DNA from 4 places in the Planococcus shenhongbingii genome. Region 1 is predicted to be linked to each of the others. Evidence: riboswitches for the same ligand, from Rfam matches in the RefSeq annotation. Region 1 holds a riboswitch; each other region holds the start of a gene.
The links. Region 1 has a riboswitch for thiamine pyrophosphate ahead of tenA (thiaminase II). Riboswitches for the same ligand answer to the same signal wherever they lie in the genome.

Region 1 (3,657 bases):
TGTATTCTGGGCAGTCACCGCAGTAACCACTGATGTCGAATAAACCCCGAGTTCCTGAAATGTCTTAATATCGGCCTGGATGCCCGCCCCTCCTCCAGAATCAGAGCCGGCAATGGTCAATACTTGTGGAATCATCGTGGCACACCTTCCTTTTGACGGATTACATCGTCAATATCATTTTGTCCCATGGCATTCATTTGATTTAAGAAAGCGGTTTGGAAATCCCCTGGAAGCTCCGAGTGCGCGCTTGCCTGTTCACCGGCGATGGCATAATAGCGCATGGCTGCTGCCGCCGCTTCAAAGCTGTCTTCTGGATGCACTGTGAGAAACGCCGCCACGACGCTGCTGAGCAAGCAGCCGGTTCCCGTGACGGAAGCCATGACCCTATGGCCGAACGGTATTTCAGCCAGCCGTTTTCCATCAGTGATAATATCCAGTTCCCCGGATACCGCAACAATCAATTTCAATCTCTTCGCTGTATTCCGGGCCAGTTCATGAATATCCGCTTCGCCTTCGCCGGCATCGACTCCTTTAGCCTGCCAGTCGGCTCCAGCAATAGCCGCTAGTTCACCGGCATTGCAGCGCAGAACCGCGACATTCACTTCAGTGAGGATTTTATTGGCCGCAGCTGCCCGGAACGCTGTTGCCCCCACTCCGACCGGGTCCAACACGACCGGCACTCCCAGCGCGTTGGCCTTTTTCCCGGCAATCAGCATGCTGTTCAGGCTCTGGCTATTCAATGTTCCGATATTGAGCGACACGGCATCCGCCAAAGCAGCCAGCTCGGCAGCTTCTTCCGGCGCTTCTCCCATGATGGGCGAGGCGCCGAGCGCAAGCAGCCCATTAGCCTGGAAATTCGACACAACATGATTGGTAATGCAATGGATGATCGGTTTTTCTGAACGCAGTTTTCCCAGCATATTAAACACCTGCCTGTTCATATGTTTTGACTGTCCACGATTCCCGCACCCATGCCTGTTCCCAGAAATTCCATTCGAAATAGCTGCTGCGGCGGAAACGCTCTTTTAGTTCGGTGCGGCGTTTTTCCGGCAAGCCTTCTGCAAGCTGATTCATCCGCTCCATCTGCTCTTTAACCAAAGCGCCGAACTCCTCCGAACCGTAAGTAGCAATCCACCGGTCATAAATTGGATGATTGGGTTCAGCATTTTTCAGCCGCTCACCGATTTCAAAGTAAAGCCAGTAACAAGGCAGAATCGAGGCCACGACATCCGCCAAATCACCTTCAGACGCGCGGTACATATGAGAGACGTAAGCATAGGCGCTCGGTGAAGGCTCAAATTCTTCCCAATCACCTTCCGTGACGCCAAGCAGCTCCATAAACGACTCGTGCAAAGCCAACTCGGCAGCACATGTATGTTCCGAATGAAAAGCGAAGCGTTTTGTGGTCTCCAAATCGGTGGCTTTTACTGCTCCAATTGCCTGGACTTTGGCGAAATGAGACAAGTAATAAGCATCCTGCATAACGTAATGCCGGAATATATCCAGCGGCAGCGTGCCATCGGCAATCCCTTTTACAAACGGATGTTCAAAACTTGCCTGCCATAAATCATTGCATTCAATACGTACTTCTTTACAAAATGTCATTTCTCCATCTCCTTTTTAATGGTGTCCAGACTCCAGTGCCTAGCTCTTCGGGACATAAGTCAGAGCTGAACCGGCACTTCCACTATTGTTCGACAAATAAAAAACGCCGCTTTCCAGTAAAGGAAAGCGGCGTATGCAGTTAAAAAGGAAATAGCATGCGTTCCGCCACTTCCCTCCGCTGGTATGATCCAGATCAGGTTCAAAGGGTCCGAGCTTATGCTCGTCTCAGCCGATATCCGGCTCCCCTAGTGGTGTTTAATATTCAAGTTGTCAAAATCACTTTAACACAGATTCAGGAAACCGCAACCGGTTTTTCTGACTTTTCAGGTTTCACGCGTTCCCCGCTTGCCGGATCAAAGAAATGAACACGCGACATATCAAACGCAAGACGTGCAGTGTGTCCCGGCTCAATCGTTGTATTGGCATCCACTCGGGCAATGAATTCCTGGTCGCCGTATACAGCATAAATAATCGTTTCAGCACCCGTCAGCTCCGAAACGGTGATGACTGCGTCGATGTCGCTGTGTTTGATGCCTGTCAGATCTTCACTGTTGACATGGATATGTTCAGGACGAATGCCAAGCGTAATCGGTGAACCGTCATAGCCCTGGCTTTTCAGCATGCTCAAAGTTTCTGAAGGAATGTCGATGATCCGGTCTCCCATGACAAAAGCACCTTTTTCTAATTTGCCATCAAAAAAGTTCATCGCAGGCGAGCCGATAAATCCGCCGACAAAACGGTTGGCCGGGAAGTCATACACTTCTTTCGGGCTGCCGACCTGCTGGATGACGCCGCTCTTCATGATGACAATCCGTGTAGCCATTGTCATTGCTTCTGTCTGGTCGTGCGTCACGTAAATGGTCGTTGTTTTCAAGCGGTGATGGAGTTTTGCTATTTCAGCGCGCATCTGGACACGCAATTTCGCATCCAAGTTGGATAAAGGCTCATCCATCAGGAATACTTTGGCGTCGCGGACAATCGCCCGCCCAAGCGCAACCCGCTGGCGCTGGCCGCCTGACAGCGCTTTCGGTTTCCGGTCCAGGTATTCTTCCAGGCCAAGAATAGCCGCAGCTTCATTTACCCGTCTTTTGATTTCATCTTTTTTAAATTTGCGCAGCTTTAATCCGAACGCCATGTTTTCATATACCGTCATATGGGGATATAAAGCATAGTTCTGAAACACCATTGCAATATCCCGTTCTTTCGGCTGGACATCATTCATCCGTTTGCCATCGATGAAAAATTCACCATCTGTTATCTCTTCAAGTCCCGCAATCATTCGCAGAGTGGTGGATTTTCCGCAGCCTGAGGGACCGACAAAGACAATAAATTCTTCGTTTTTTATGTGAAGGTTAAAATCGGTTACGGCGGTAGCACCATTGTCATAGGTTTTCCCTAAATTATTAATCAGAATTTCTGCCATTATGCCTCTCCCCATTCTTTTTTACTCTTAATTATAAACAGTTTTCTGTATATTACAAATTGAAACCACAAATTAGTAGAGCCATACCCAGTCCATTTAGCGCTTAAACTCGGCAAAAATACCCATTGTCAGTATATTTTGATTACACTTTGAAAAGAAGGAGAAGTTGTTATATACTTCTACTAGACAAGAGAAGCTGGAATATTTTGTTCTACTCTTTTACAGAGAAACAGGCCCGATTCTGATGAAATTCAGGCGAATTCGGGTATTTTACTTCGACTGTCGAAGATATTTTCGCATTCATTTATACCATAAAAAAAGAGGAGTGAAACTGGATGAACAAATTGAAAGTTTTTATTATGTTGATTGCTGCGTTAGCCCTGTTTCTCAGCGGCTGTTCGGGATTCCAGACGAGCAACAGCAGCAATGAAGAAGCAGCGGTAAATGAAGATGGCAAAACCGTCGTCGATTTCTGGACATTCTGGGGATCTGAAATCCGCCGTCCGATTATTGAACAAATCATCACCGACTTTAACGAATCTCAAGACGAGATTGAAGTGAAACACACGTATCTGCCATTCGGTGACATCTGGACAAAAGAACTTGCGGCTATTGCAGCTGGAGATCCG
Region 2 (3,657 bases), 1.3 Mb from region 1:
GCTTAATTTGTTGGCGGCTTGAACTTCCTGCACCTTGATTTTAAATCCAACAATGCCTTTTAGTTCTTTGTACAGCAAAGCGGGGAGAGCGTGTCCCACAAAACCGGCTGGTCGCGGTGGTGCTCGTATTTTTCCAATAATTTGGCCAGGTCCTGTTTCAATTCATCCTCTTCTAAAATACGGGCGGGCCCATATAGATGGACAGCTTGGTAGTTCCATGTCGGGACATTTTCCTTTTCATACCAGGAAGAGAAGATGTAAGCATGCGGCCCCTGGAACATGACCAGCACATCTTCCGACTCCGCGAACGTTCGCCACTGCGGATTGCCGTATGCCATATGACCGGTAATATAAAAATCCTCGTCTTCTCTTGTGAATTGCAAGGGCAAGTAGCTCGCTAAAGGTCTTCCTTTTTTTGTCGTGACAAGCGTTGCGAACGAATTCTTTTGAACAAATTCCCTTATTTCATCAAAATCACTGACTTTATAAAATTTCGGAATATACATGCTGATCCTCCTATCGGTTGGTATTTGAAGTGGTTTGACCATGATCAAATCGACTTGTTCATCTTCGCCCATAAAAAAAGAGTGGGAGCCCGTCTGGACAAATCCTTTTTTCTGATAAAATGCGATGGCATTTTCATTGGCTTCCCAGACGCCGAGCCAAATATTCTTTTTCTCTAGTGCGTCAGCAATTTTAAAGGCTTCATTTAACAAAAGTTTACCCAGACCATGTTTTTGGAATCTCTGTTTGAGATAAATCCGTTCGACTTCAAGAGAATCGCTGTCCATTGTTTCAGTCTGGGCATCATCGGTGTTGAGCTTTAAGTAGCCAGCCACTTCTTCATTGAAATAAATAAAAAAGAACAGGGAAGAAGGGTTGGTTATTTCCTTTTGCAATTGTTCTAAGTTATAGGCCCTTTCCAAATGAGCCGCGGTCCGCCGGCATGGCCGAGCATGACTTCAATGGCCGGCGCCATCGTTTCCGGGAAAAGGGCTGCTCCCGGTTTGCGGATGATGTACATGGAAATGATCGAGACGATAAACCAAATGCCGAACATCCACTCATAGGCGATCGGCCCGATCAAGCCGGCCCACATATTGCCGAGGTGAATAAACAACAAGTAGACGATGCCAAACACGACGGCAAACAAACTCATTAACACAATTTCTTTCAGTTTCCATGACTTCAGCAACTTATTCGCCTCCGTGGGAAGGACTGTTGATGCTCATCGACGCCGTCATCACCAGATGGCGGTGCTGTTCGGAGCGGGCATTTGTGAACGCTTCGTCGTAAAAAGCAAATACATCGTGGATATCGCCGTGGATGCCGCTCGCGTATGCATGGAATCATTAAAGACGCCTTCCTGTTTGGCGCGGTCGACTTCGCGGTAAATGACCGCCATGTAATCCGGGTTGTTCATCGGATACAGCGCAAACTGCGAAGAGACGTATTGCTTCGTCTTATCCGTGTTCAGCAGCTCATCGTCCCTTTCCAAAAAGACGTCGCCTGACGAATCTCCGGAGCAGCCGATGGGAAATGTGCCGTTCAACGCGACATGTTCGCCGGTTTTGGCGGCATGCAGCGTCATCGCTTTGGCCACATTGAAAACGTGGATTTGCTTGCCGCGGATGACCGTCGACACGTCATCGGTGTGCATCCAGACATTCGATGTATCCGTGTCGTTCAACGCCCCTTTAATTACTTGAATAAATTCTCCGGTCATCGGGTGCAGCGAAAAGCGTAATCCGACAATCGGGCTGATACCGCATTGCAATGGTTCCATATTCCAATTCCTCCTCGAAAATTTGCACAAAAAAAGCCGCATCCGCGAAGATGCAGCCAGTTCTATAAATAAATTCAGGATAGAATCATTTCAGAAATGCGCCGCACTTCCTCACGCTAGTATTATCTGGATCGAGTTATAAGGGATCGAAGCTTGCGCTTGCATCTCAGCTATAATGGGCACCCCTAGTGCAGAAAACGGTATGCGGTTTTTGTGTTCGGGTTGTCCCGATGAGTTCAGTGTAAAAGAAGCCAAGAGGGCAGTAAAGGAAAGATTCGAAATTTAAATAACGGCCTCATAACGCCATGCAACCATAAAAAAAGATTTTTTGACACCAGGAGTCAACTGTATAAATTACTCAGACAAATCTTTAAGGTCTTATTTCAAAATAATAATTACAGTCAACAATCAATTAAATGACTGAGTCCGTATTTTCGGCATGCGAAGCAGAATATAAGAGGATGAAAGAGAAAATAACTGTTTCGGACACTAAATAAAATAAAATTATAAAATTTTGTTTGTTGACTTACTAGCCTTAGGGCGGCAAGGGATTGAGAAGTTAAAATTATTGTGTAATACTATTGATTCGGAATAATAGATTGTATTTTCTCTAAATTATGTGTATTATCTTAGAATCGCTTCAAATTTAGCGAGGCAGATTCACTATATAAGAAGGAGGTCTATATATGAAAGGTTCGAAAAACAGGTGGCTGATCGCGCTGGCAGCCATTGCCATTCAATTATCAATCGGAGCTGCTTATGCTTATAGCGTTTATACAACGCCAATCAGCGAAGAAATGGGCTGGTCTCCAAAAGAAATTACATATGCATTTACTATCATGATGGCGCTTGGCGGTCTGTCAGCTGCATTTTTTGGTGGATTTGTCGAAAAGAAAGGCCCAAGAAAATCCGCGATTCTGGCGGCGCTTCTGTTTGGCTTTGGACAGGCGGGAGCCGGATTCGCAGTTCAAATCGACTCGCTTGTCCTTTTTCTTCTAACATATGGTTTGTTGAGCGGCATGGGTCTGGGTGTCGGTTACATTGCACCCATTTCTACGCTAATCAAGTGGTTCCCTGACCGCCGAGGAATGGCAACAGGCATGGCCGTCATGGGCTTTGGCGCAGGCGCATTAATTACTGCACCTGTGGCAGCCAGCTTGATGAATTCAGTCGGCGTCAGCAACACGTTCTATATTTTAGGAGTCAGTTACTTTATCCTGATTATTCTCGGCGCCGCCTATATTGCACCGCCGCCTGAAGGCTGGATGCCAAAAGGGATGCAGCAAGCTATCGATTCCGGCAAAAAAGTCATGAAAAAAGATTTGGCGCAATTGACGGCAAAAGAAGCCGTTAAGACACGCCGTTTCTGGATGGTTTGGTCGATGATGCTGATCAATGTCAGTGCCGGCATCATGATCATTTCAGTCGCTTCTCCAATGTCCCAAGAACTGGCCGGCTTAACAGCGGCAGGTGCTGCAACTTTAGTGGGCATCATGGGGATTTTCAATGGCGGAGGCCGCCTCGGTTGGGCAGCTATTTCCGATTACATCGGCCGTCCTGCTGTATTCACGACGTTTTTCGTCCTGCAACTGATCGCGTTCATCTTGCTGCCGAATATCACCAACATCTTGGTGTTTCAGGCCTTTATTTTAATCATTGTCAGCTGTTACGGCGGCGGATTTTCGAATTTGCCGGCTTTTGTCGGAGACTTATTCGGCACGAAACAGCTCGGTGCCATCCATGGCCTGCTATTGACAACATGGTCAATGGGGGGCATTATCGGACCTGCCATTGTGTCCCAAATTCGCGAACGGACCGACAGCTACATTCCGGTTTTCTATGTGTTCACCGTGTTAATCTCCATCGCTTTC
Region 3 (3,657 bases), 1.2 Mb from region 1:
TAAATGTCCGTCCTTTATCAGTAGCACCGAATCGGCAACGCTTGCGGCAAACTCCATATCATGCGTAATGATGAAGATGGTCACCCCTTCGCGGGCCCGTTCAGTGATCAGCTCGAATAATTCCAATAATGCTGCCGTGTCCTGACCTGAAGTCGGTTCATCCATCAACAGGACTGGCCGCTTGTCAGCAAGCATGGCGCCAATTGCGATGCGCCTTTTTTGCCCGTGGCTCACCGAGAAAGGGTGTGCGTCTCTTATTTCCTTTAAGCGCAAACGCTCCATCAATTCTTCCAACTCGTTTGCTGAAGAAACACCGGAAAACGCCAGTTCCGCTGCCACGGTTTTCTCGAGAAACAGGTATTCCGGTGACTGCGGCACATAGCCGGCGCCGTCAGACTTCACCGTTCCGCCAGATAAAGCGTAAATTCCGCATAAAGCTTTCATCAATGTCGATTTTCCGCTGCCATTCGGACCGGCGATGACGACGACTTCGCCGCGTTTTGCAATAAATGACATCGGCAATAACAGTTCTTCATCTTTCATCCTCACTGAAATTTCATTTGCGGTTAAAGCCGTTTCCGGGCCGGCTGCTGAAATCCATTCGGGAAACAAAACCGGCTGCTGTATAGCAAATGCGCTATCGGCAACCATATTCCCTTCAGAATCCATAACAAGTTCCCGATTGAAAAACGATCTCCATAAATCCAGACGGTGTTCCACGGCTACAATTGTCACATTGAAGCTTTTCTGGAGCTCATCCAGCCATTCGATAAACTGTTCCGCCGTATAGGGATCGAGATGGGAAATCGGCTCATCGAGCAGCAGCACTTCCGGTTCCATAATCAATGCACAAGCGGTCGCAACGCGCTGTTTCATGCCGCCAGACAGCGACTGGATCACCGACTGGCGCAAATGGGAAAGGCCGGTCAATTGCAGCACTTCCGCAATGCGCGGATCCATCTCCGCAAAAGGGACATGCAGATTCTCCAGCGTAAACGCCAATTCTTCTTCGACCGTCGGCATGCAGAACTGCGAATCCGGATCCTGGAAAACGGTGGCTACCCGGTGGTTGATTTCACCGGGAGCATAGTGTTCGGCATTTTTGCCGAATAAGTGGATGGCACTGCTGGTGATGCCGTCGCAATTGAGTGGGTATAACCGGTTCAGCAAATACAAGAGCGTGCTTTTCCCGCAGCCGCTCGGACCGGAAATCACGACGCGTTCACCGCGGCTAATGCTAAAGGAAATATCATTTAAGGTATTGCTTGCATCATCCGGAAAACGAAAACTCACATCTTGTAAGGAAAATACGCGGTCATACACCTGCATCACCTTTATCCGCACGGGCAATGGCGTAGCCGCGCAGTGAACCGGTCGCAAGGAGGCCATCCGTTAAATACTTGCCTCCGATGCCTGCAATAATCATGCCGCTCAACACGCGAAGCGTGAACATCAATGCCACAAAAGACGGATCGAGCGCTGCGTAGCCCGAGATGAAATAGCCGTAAACAAAACTGAATATGGCAGAACCGGCGCCGGCAAGCATCAATACAGCTAAGTTGAAATGTTTGTAGCCGGTCACCGCAAAAGCTGCTTCTGCGCCTAATCCCTGGATAATGCCGGATAACAGAAGGCGAGGGCCGACTGCATTGCCGAGCAGCACTTCAATCGCCGCAGCCATCGATTCCGACAGCACTGCCGCACCGGGTTTGCGGATGATATACATGCAAATGATCGAGACGATAAACCAGATGCCGAACATCCACTCATAGGCCAGCGGGCCGATGACGCCGGCCCAAATATTGGAGATATGGACAAACAGCAAATAAACGATGCCAAAAACAATGGCAAACAGCGACATCAGCACAACTTCTTTCAGCTTCCACGATTTAAGCATTGGAAGCACCTCTATGGGAAGGGCTATTGATGCTCATCGATACAGTCATCACCAAGTGGCGGTGCTCGTCCGAGCGGGCATTTGTAAAGGCTTCATCGTAAAAAGCGAAAACCTCATGGATATCACCATGGATGCCGCTCGCGTAATGCATGGATTCGTTAAAGACGCCTTGCTCTTTCGCACGGTCCACTTCCCGGTAAATGACAGCCATATAATCGGGGTTGTTCATCGGGTAAAGGGCAAACTGAGAAGAGACATATTGCTTGGTGTCATCTGTATTGAGCAGGACATCGTCTTTGTCCAAGTAGACGTCGCCAGCAGAATCGCCCGGGCAGCCGATGGAGAACGTGCCGGACAACGCGACATGTTCTCCGGTTTTCGCGGCATGCAGCGTGAGCGCTTTCGCCACATTGAAGACATGGTTTTGTTTGCCGCGGATTACGGTCGAAACATCATCGGTGTGCATCCAGACGTTCGACGTATCTGTGCCGTTCAAAGCCCCTTTAATCACCTGGATAAAATCCCCTGTCATCGGATGCAAAGAAAAGCGAAATCCGACAATCGGGCTCGTGCCGCATTGCAATGGTTCCATATTAAAATCTCCTCCTAAAAATTTGCACAAAAAAAGGCTGCACCCGTGAAGATGCAGCCACTATTCCATGCAAATAAATTCAGAAAGATCTAATTGCGGATAGTCACCGCACTTCCTCACGCCAGTATTATCTGGATCGAGTCATAAGGGATCGAAGCTTACGCTTGCATCTCAGCCGAAAATCGGGCACCCCCAGTGCAGAAAACGGTATGCAGTTTGTTGTGCTCGGGATTTGTCCCGATGGGCCTAGTGTAGCGGAAGGGGTGGGGAATGTAAAGGGGATTCAGGTTTTGGTTTTTCAGAAAGACATTTTTTGAGTTATACTGAAAATTTAGAAACCCTAAAATATTGTAACTATATAGTCACAAAGCTAAAGAAAATGTAATATTTTTTTAATATTCATGAAACTTTTACATCATTTTGCCGTATTATTAGTAAAGATAAATAATAAATTTTAAGGGGGAATTAGTATGCAGGAAGAAGCTTATGAAAAAAGAAATTTAACTGATTTAACCCTATGGACGAGGAAGAAAAGATAAAAAATTTCAAAAGCTGAAGAGGTGGCATTTACTTGTCCATATTGCTATGGGGGATTTCAAAGATAGAGGCTGGGAATGTAAACTCCGTGGAAACCAACGCTTAATGGCTTAGGGGAAAGCTAGTTGAAAAACACTAAAAAAATGGGAGTTTGTCATGAATACAATAGACTGGTTTGAAAAATTGACTCATACATTAGAGACTTATCAACAAAACAACAACATTGATCCGCACCGGCTGCAATTTCACTTAATGCCTGCGGTCGGTTTGTTAAACGACCCAAATGGACTCATCCGGTATAAAGGCGCTTATCATGTGTTCTTTCAATGGCATCCGTTCGGGACGGTACATGGACCTAAATGTTGGGGCCATTGTACATCCCAAGATCTCGTCTATTGGCAAGAACACCTGCCATCCCTCGTTCCGAGTGAATGGTATGAAAGAGACGGCTGTTTTTCTGGAAGTGCTGTTGAAGTGGATGGAAATATGGTGTTATTTTACAGTGGAAATGTTGAACACGAAAACGGCATGCTTGAAACGTATCAATGTATGGCTGTTTCACATAACGGTTTTGATTTCGAGAAAAAGGGTCCTGTTATTCTACTGCCAGAAGGATACACGTCTCATTTCA
Region 4 (3,657 bases), 1.5 Mb from region 1:
AAGTAATTTGGGACAACTCCTTTGCGACGAAGCTAGCGCAGCGGCGGTTTTTTCTGCACCGAAGCTAGCGCAGCGATGCAGGTGCAATGCAGGAGCAATAGTATTAACCTACGCTTTATTAGAAGCAGGGGGCTGTCCAATAAGTCTAATAATAGACTTATTGGACAGCCCCCTTTGTTATCTTTAACGTTTGGCCTGTGGAGTTTTGTATTGGCTGGTATTTCCGGTTTTTTTGCTTTTTTGCATTGCTTTTCGGATAATCGGATAAGCAACAGGTGCTATTTTAATAGCAGTTTTTACAATACGACTTATTTTCACAGCTATCTCTCCTATCATAAGTGAGGTATAAACTAGTTTCCCTTGTTTCTATTTTTATAAACCTAACCTTTAGGAATAGGCCAATGAAATAAGAACTTCCTTATACTCCTGGACACTGGAAAGCAGAACGAATTCTGCGTTGCCATGCCAGTCATCTCCGGCAGGGCCAAACTCTATAGCTCCTTCACCGCCGTTCACAGACGCATAATAACGGGTATCGGCAGCTCCGTGCTGGCCGAACAATACCGGCTCTTTGCCGGTCGTCTGTTTAATGGCTTTTTGCAAGGTTTGTATAAACGGATTCTCTTTTGAAGTGGTCAGAGCCGGCGTTGAACCGCTTGCCTTATATTCCATATCAAGATTTAAAGTTTCGGAAAGCTCCACCATTTGCCGGATGATTTCTTGTTTATCCTGCCCTGGCATAAAGCGGATATCATAAGACATATGACAGATTTCAGGAACTACATTATAGCGTTCACCGGCATTGATAATTGGCAGATTAACCGAAGGCTGTTCGTAATACTCCGTGGATTCTTTTCGGAATGGCAATTCTGCCATGGCGATGTGGAATTTCATGGCAGATTCAATGGCGTTGATGCCTTCCCAAGGCCGGCTGCCATGTGCGGGTTTGCCTTTGAAAGTCAAATCCATCCGCAGTATCCCTTTAGATTGCAGACCCACTTTCAAGCCGGTGGGTTCCCCGCAAATAACAAAATCTCCATGATAACCTTGATCCACTAGCCATTTTGACGTATTGCGCCCACCGATTTCTTCATCGGTGACGATATGTAATTGGACAATCTGATTAAGCTTGCCTTCATCTAACTCCACAAAAGCCTGCATCATGGCGGCAACTCCCGCTTTCATATCAGCAGCTCCGCGGCCGTAAACTCGACCGCTTTCTTCCATAGGAACAAATTGTTCGGCATGTCCGGGCACTACATCGACATGCCCGTTCCAAACAATCGTTTTGGTTCCTTGGCCTTTAATGGCTGTCAGCATCAAATAGCCATCGTTATTATGGACTGTGATATCTTGCCCGTTGTTTTTCAGCCAGTCAGCACAAAAAAGAAGGGCATCGTTCGCTCCCTGTTTTGTATCACTTTCGATTTTAATCAAATCCTTAAGCAGTTCAATCATTTTTTGGCAGCTTTTGTTCAGCTGCCTGCACCACCTTTCAAATTTTACAGTTATAAAAGTATACCCTAACGGTATAGCTTGAAACGATATTGCTTTAAAGCTGATTCTTGTGTACAATACAAGTGTTAGTGAAATAATGTATACACCACAAGGGGAGCTAATTGCTGAGAGTGAACATTTTGTTCTTACCCTTCGAACCTGTAAGTTAACACTTGCGCAGGGATGTGGATGGAAACCTGCCCTTAACGCGGCGCCAGGATCTATCCTGGCGCCGCTTTTATATGGTTTTTTTCTGCGGCCCTTCTGGTGATGTGCATAACACATAAGGAGGAAGTCATGAGAAATTTACGAGTTTTATTGATGGTGGAAATAGCGATTTTCGGAGCGCTAGGCTATGTTCTGGATTTTGTGGCGTTTAAAATGCCACAGGGTGGTTCCGTCAGCTTTGTAATGATTCCCATCGTCTTGATAGCATTTAGAAGAGGCGTTCTGGCAGGTGTATTAACCGGTCTTCTTATAGGCTTGCTGCAAATTGTCACAGGAGTCATTTCAGTTACTCCGCTGTCGTTTGGTTTTGTAGTGATGCAAGTGCTCCTGGATTATCTGGTTGCCTACGGAGTAGTTGGCCTTGCTGGGATGATGCGTGGAAGATATTTGCATGCTTACAGAGAACATCGCACTGGCGGCATGATTACTGCAGTAGTAATTGGGCTGTTTATTGGATCTCTCTTGCGTTATATTACCCACGTAATTACGGGCATCTTATTCTTTGGCATGTTTGCAGAAGGCAATGTTTTTATCTATTCAGCAGTTTATAATGCCACATATATGATTCCAGTATTTCTGCTTGCGGCTTTTGTCTGCTCGGCACTTTTTGCAGCTGCCCCTAAACTGGTAGATACAAAAGCTTAAATGGAATTACCGGGCTTTCTTAAAATAGCTATTGAGAGCATGTCATCAGCTTGTAAGAGGATTATCGTTATGATAGTCCTCTTTTCTTATGGTATAATTTTTGTTAGACAAGTTGAAAGAAGGGTATTAAATGATTGCCAATACAGAAAAAGATATTGAAATGCTAAAAAAAGCCGGCCGAATGGTCGCTGAAATTCGTGATGCGATGAGAGCTGCCACTAAGCCGGGCATCACCACAGAAGAACTCGATGAGATGGGCGGCCGAATGTTTGAAGAACTTGGCGGCGTCTCAGGCCCGAAATCAGAATATGATTTCCCGGGCTATACTTGCATCAGTGTGAACGAGGAAGTGGCACACGGCATGCCAGGAAAACGGGTCATCAATGAAGGCGATATGGTCAATATTGATGTATCAGGATCCTATGAAGGCTATTTTTCAGATACAGGTATTTCTTTTGTAGTAGGGGATGGACATCCTGAAAAAGAAAAGCTTTGTGAAGTAGCGGCTTCTGCATTTGATCGTGCTATGACAAAAGTCAAAGCTGGCGCAAAATTAAACCAGATCGGCAAAGCAGTTGAACGTGAAGCTAAACAGCAAGGCTTATTTGTTATCAAGAACCTGACTGGCCACGGAATTGGAAAATCATTGCATGAAGCTCCTCAGCATATTTTGAATTATTATGATGCTTGGGAAACTACTATTTTAAAAGAAGGAATGGTCCTGGCTGTAGAGCCGTTCATTTCGCAGAAATCCGAGCATATTGTAGAATCTGGAGACGGCTGGACGTTCATCACACCTGATCAGTCTCTCGTTGCACAAATTGAGCATACTGTACTTGTTACAAAAGGCGAGCCGATTTTACTGACGAAAATAGATTGATAAAAAAAAAGACCCCTTAGGGTCTTTTTTTAATTAATAAGATTCCGGTTAAAATCACACCGCATAAAAACAAGGAAGCTGTGGTAAGAAGCAATTCATCGGTTCCATGTTTTACTGCAATTCCGACAAATGCCCAGATGAACACCAATGCATATGGAACATCGGAATAATGGAACCGGATATGAAGTGCCAGCGCTGTGGCGATTGTCAGCATGATGACGGCCCAGAGCTGATCGCTCAGTCCCCAGCCGCCCCAGTTATAGTAAGTGAGTACAAAACTGATATTGGCAATGGTAGCAATACTGATCCACCCAAAATTAATCGAAATTGGAAAACGTTCCATAATGCTTCTTTCTTCATTGCCGTATTGAAGGTAAAGCCCAATTAAAGAAAGCAGGTATCCGATC

Region 2: another riboswitch for thiamine pyrophosphate. It lies ahead of QWY16_RS11240 (YkoF family thiamine/hydroxymethylpyrimidine-binding protein); the one in region 1 lies ahead of tenA (thiaminase II).
Region 3: another riboswitch for thiamine pyrophosphate. It lies ahead of QWY16_RS11350 (YkoF family thiamine/hydroxymethylpyrimidine-binding protein); the one in region 1 lies ahead of tenA (thiaminase II).
Region 4: another riboswitch for thiamine pyrophosphate. It lies ahead of thiT (energy-coupled thiamine transporter ThiT); the one in region 1 lies ahead of tenA (thiaminase II).

The regions. Positions count from the first base shown of each region.
Region 1 covers NZ_CP129235.1:3,535,185-3,538,841, forward strand. Annotated here, with positions in the region: gene thiD (bifunctional hydroxymethylpyrimidine kinase/phosphomethylpyrimidine kinase) at 1-135, opposite strand, end outside; gene thiM (hydroxyethylthiazole kinase) at 132-920, opposite strand; gene tenA (thiaminase II) at 922-1,605, opposite strand; TPP riboswitch at 1,759-1,862, opposite strand; gene QWY16_RS17160 (ABC transporter ATP-binding protein) at 1,898-3,028, opposite strand; gene QWY16_RS17165 (ABC transporter substrate-binding protein) at 3,364-3,657, shown strand, end outside.
Region 2 covers NZ_CP129235.1:2,276,503-2,280,159, reverse strand. Annotated here, with positions in the region: partial or broken gene QWY16_RS11255 (FMN-binding negative transcriptional regulator) at 1-506, opposite strand, end outside; partial or broken gene QWY16_RS11250 (GNAT family N-acetyltransferase) at 534-926, opposite strand; partial or broken gene QWY16_RS11245 (ECF transporter S component) at 911-1,195, opposite strand; partial or broken gene QWY16_RS11240 (YkoF family thiamine/hydroxymethylpyrimidine-binding protein) at 1,197-1,786, opposite strand; TPP riboswitch at 1,878-1,983, opposite strand; gene QWY16_RS11235 (L-lactate MFS transporter) at 2,473-3,657, shown strand, end outside.
Region 3 covers NZ_CP129235.1:2,306,824-2,310,480, reverse strand. Annotated here, with positions in the region: gene QWY16_RS11360 (ABC transporter ATP-binding protein) at 1-1,329, opposite strand, end outside; gene QWY16_RS11355 (ECF transporter S component) at 1,316-1,897, opposite strand; gene QWY16_RS11350 (YkoF family thiamine/hydroxymethylpyrimidine-binding protein) at 1,890-2,489, opposite strand; TPP riboswitch at 2,586-2,693, opposite strand; gene QWY16_RS11345 (glycoside hydrolase family 32 protein) at 3,183-3,657, shown strand, end outside.
Region 4 covers NZ_CP129235.1:1,072,913-1,076,569, forward strand. Annotated here, with positions in the region: gene yxzF (small protein YxzF) at 184-318, opposite strand; gene QWY16_RS05235 (M20 family metallopeptidase) at 388-1,458, opposite strand; TPP riboswitch at 1,599-1,698, shown strand; gene thiT (energy-coupled thiamine transporter ThiT) at 1,795-2,370, shown strand; gene map (type I methionyl aminopeptidase) at 2,501-3,250, shown strand; gene QWY16_RS05250 (TspO-related membrane protein) at 3,267-3,657, opposite strand, start outside.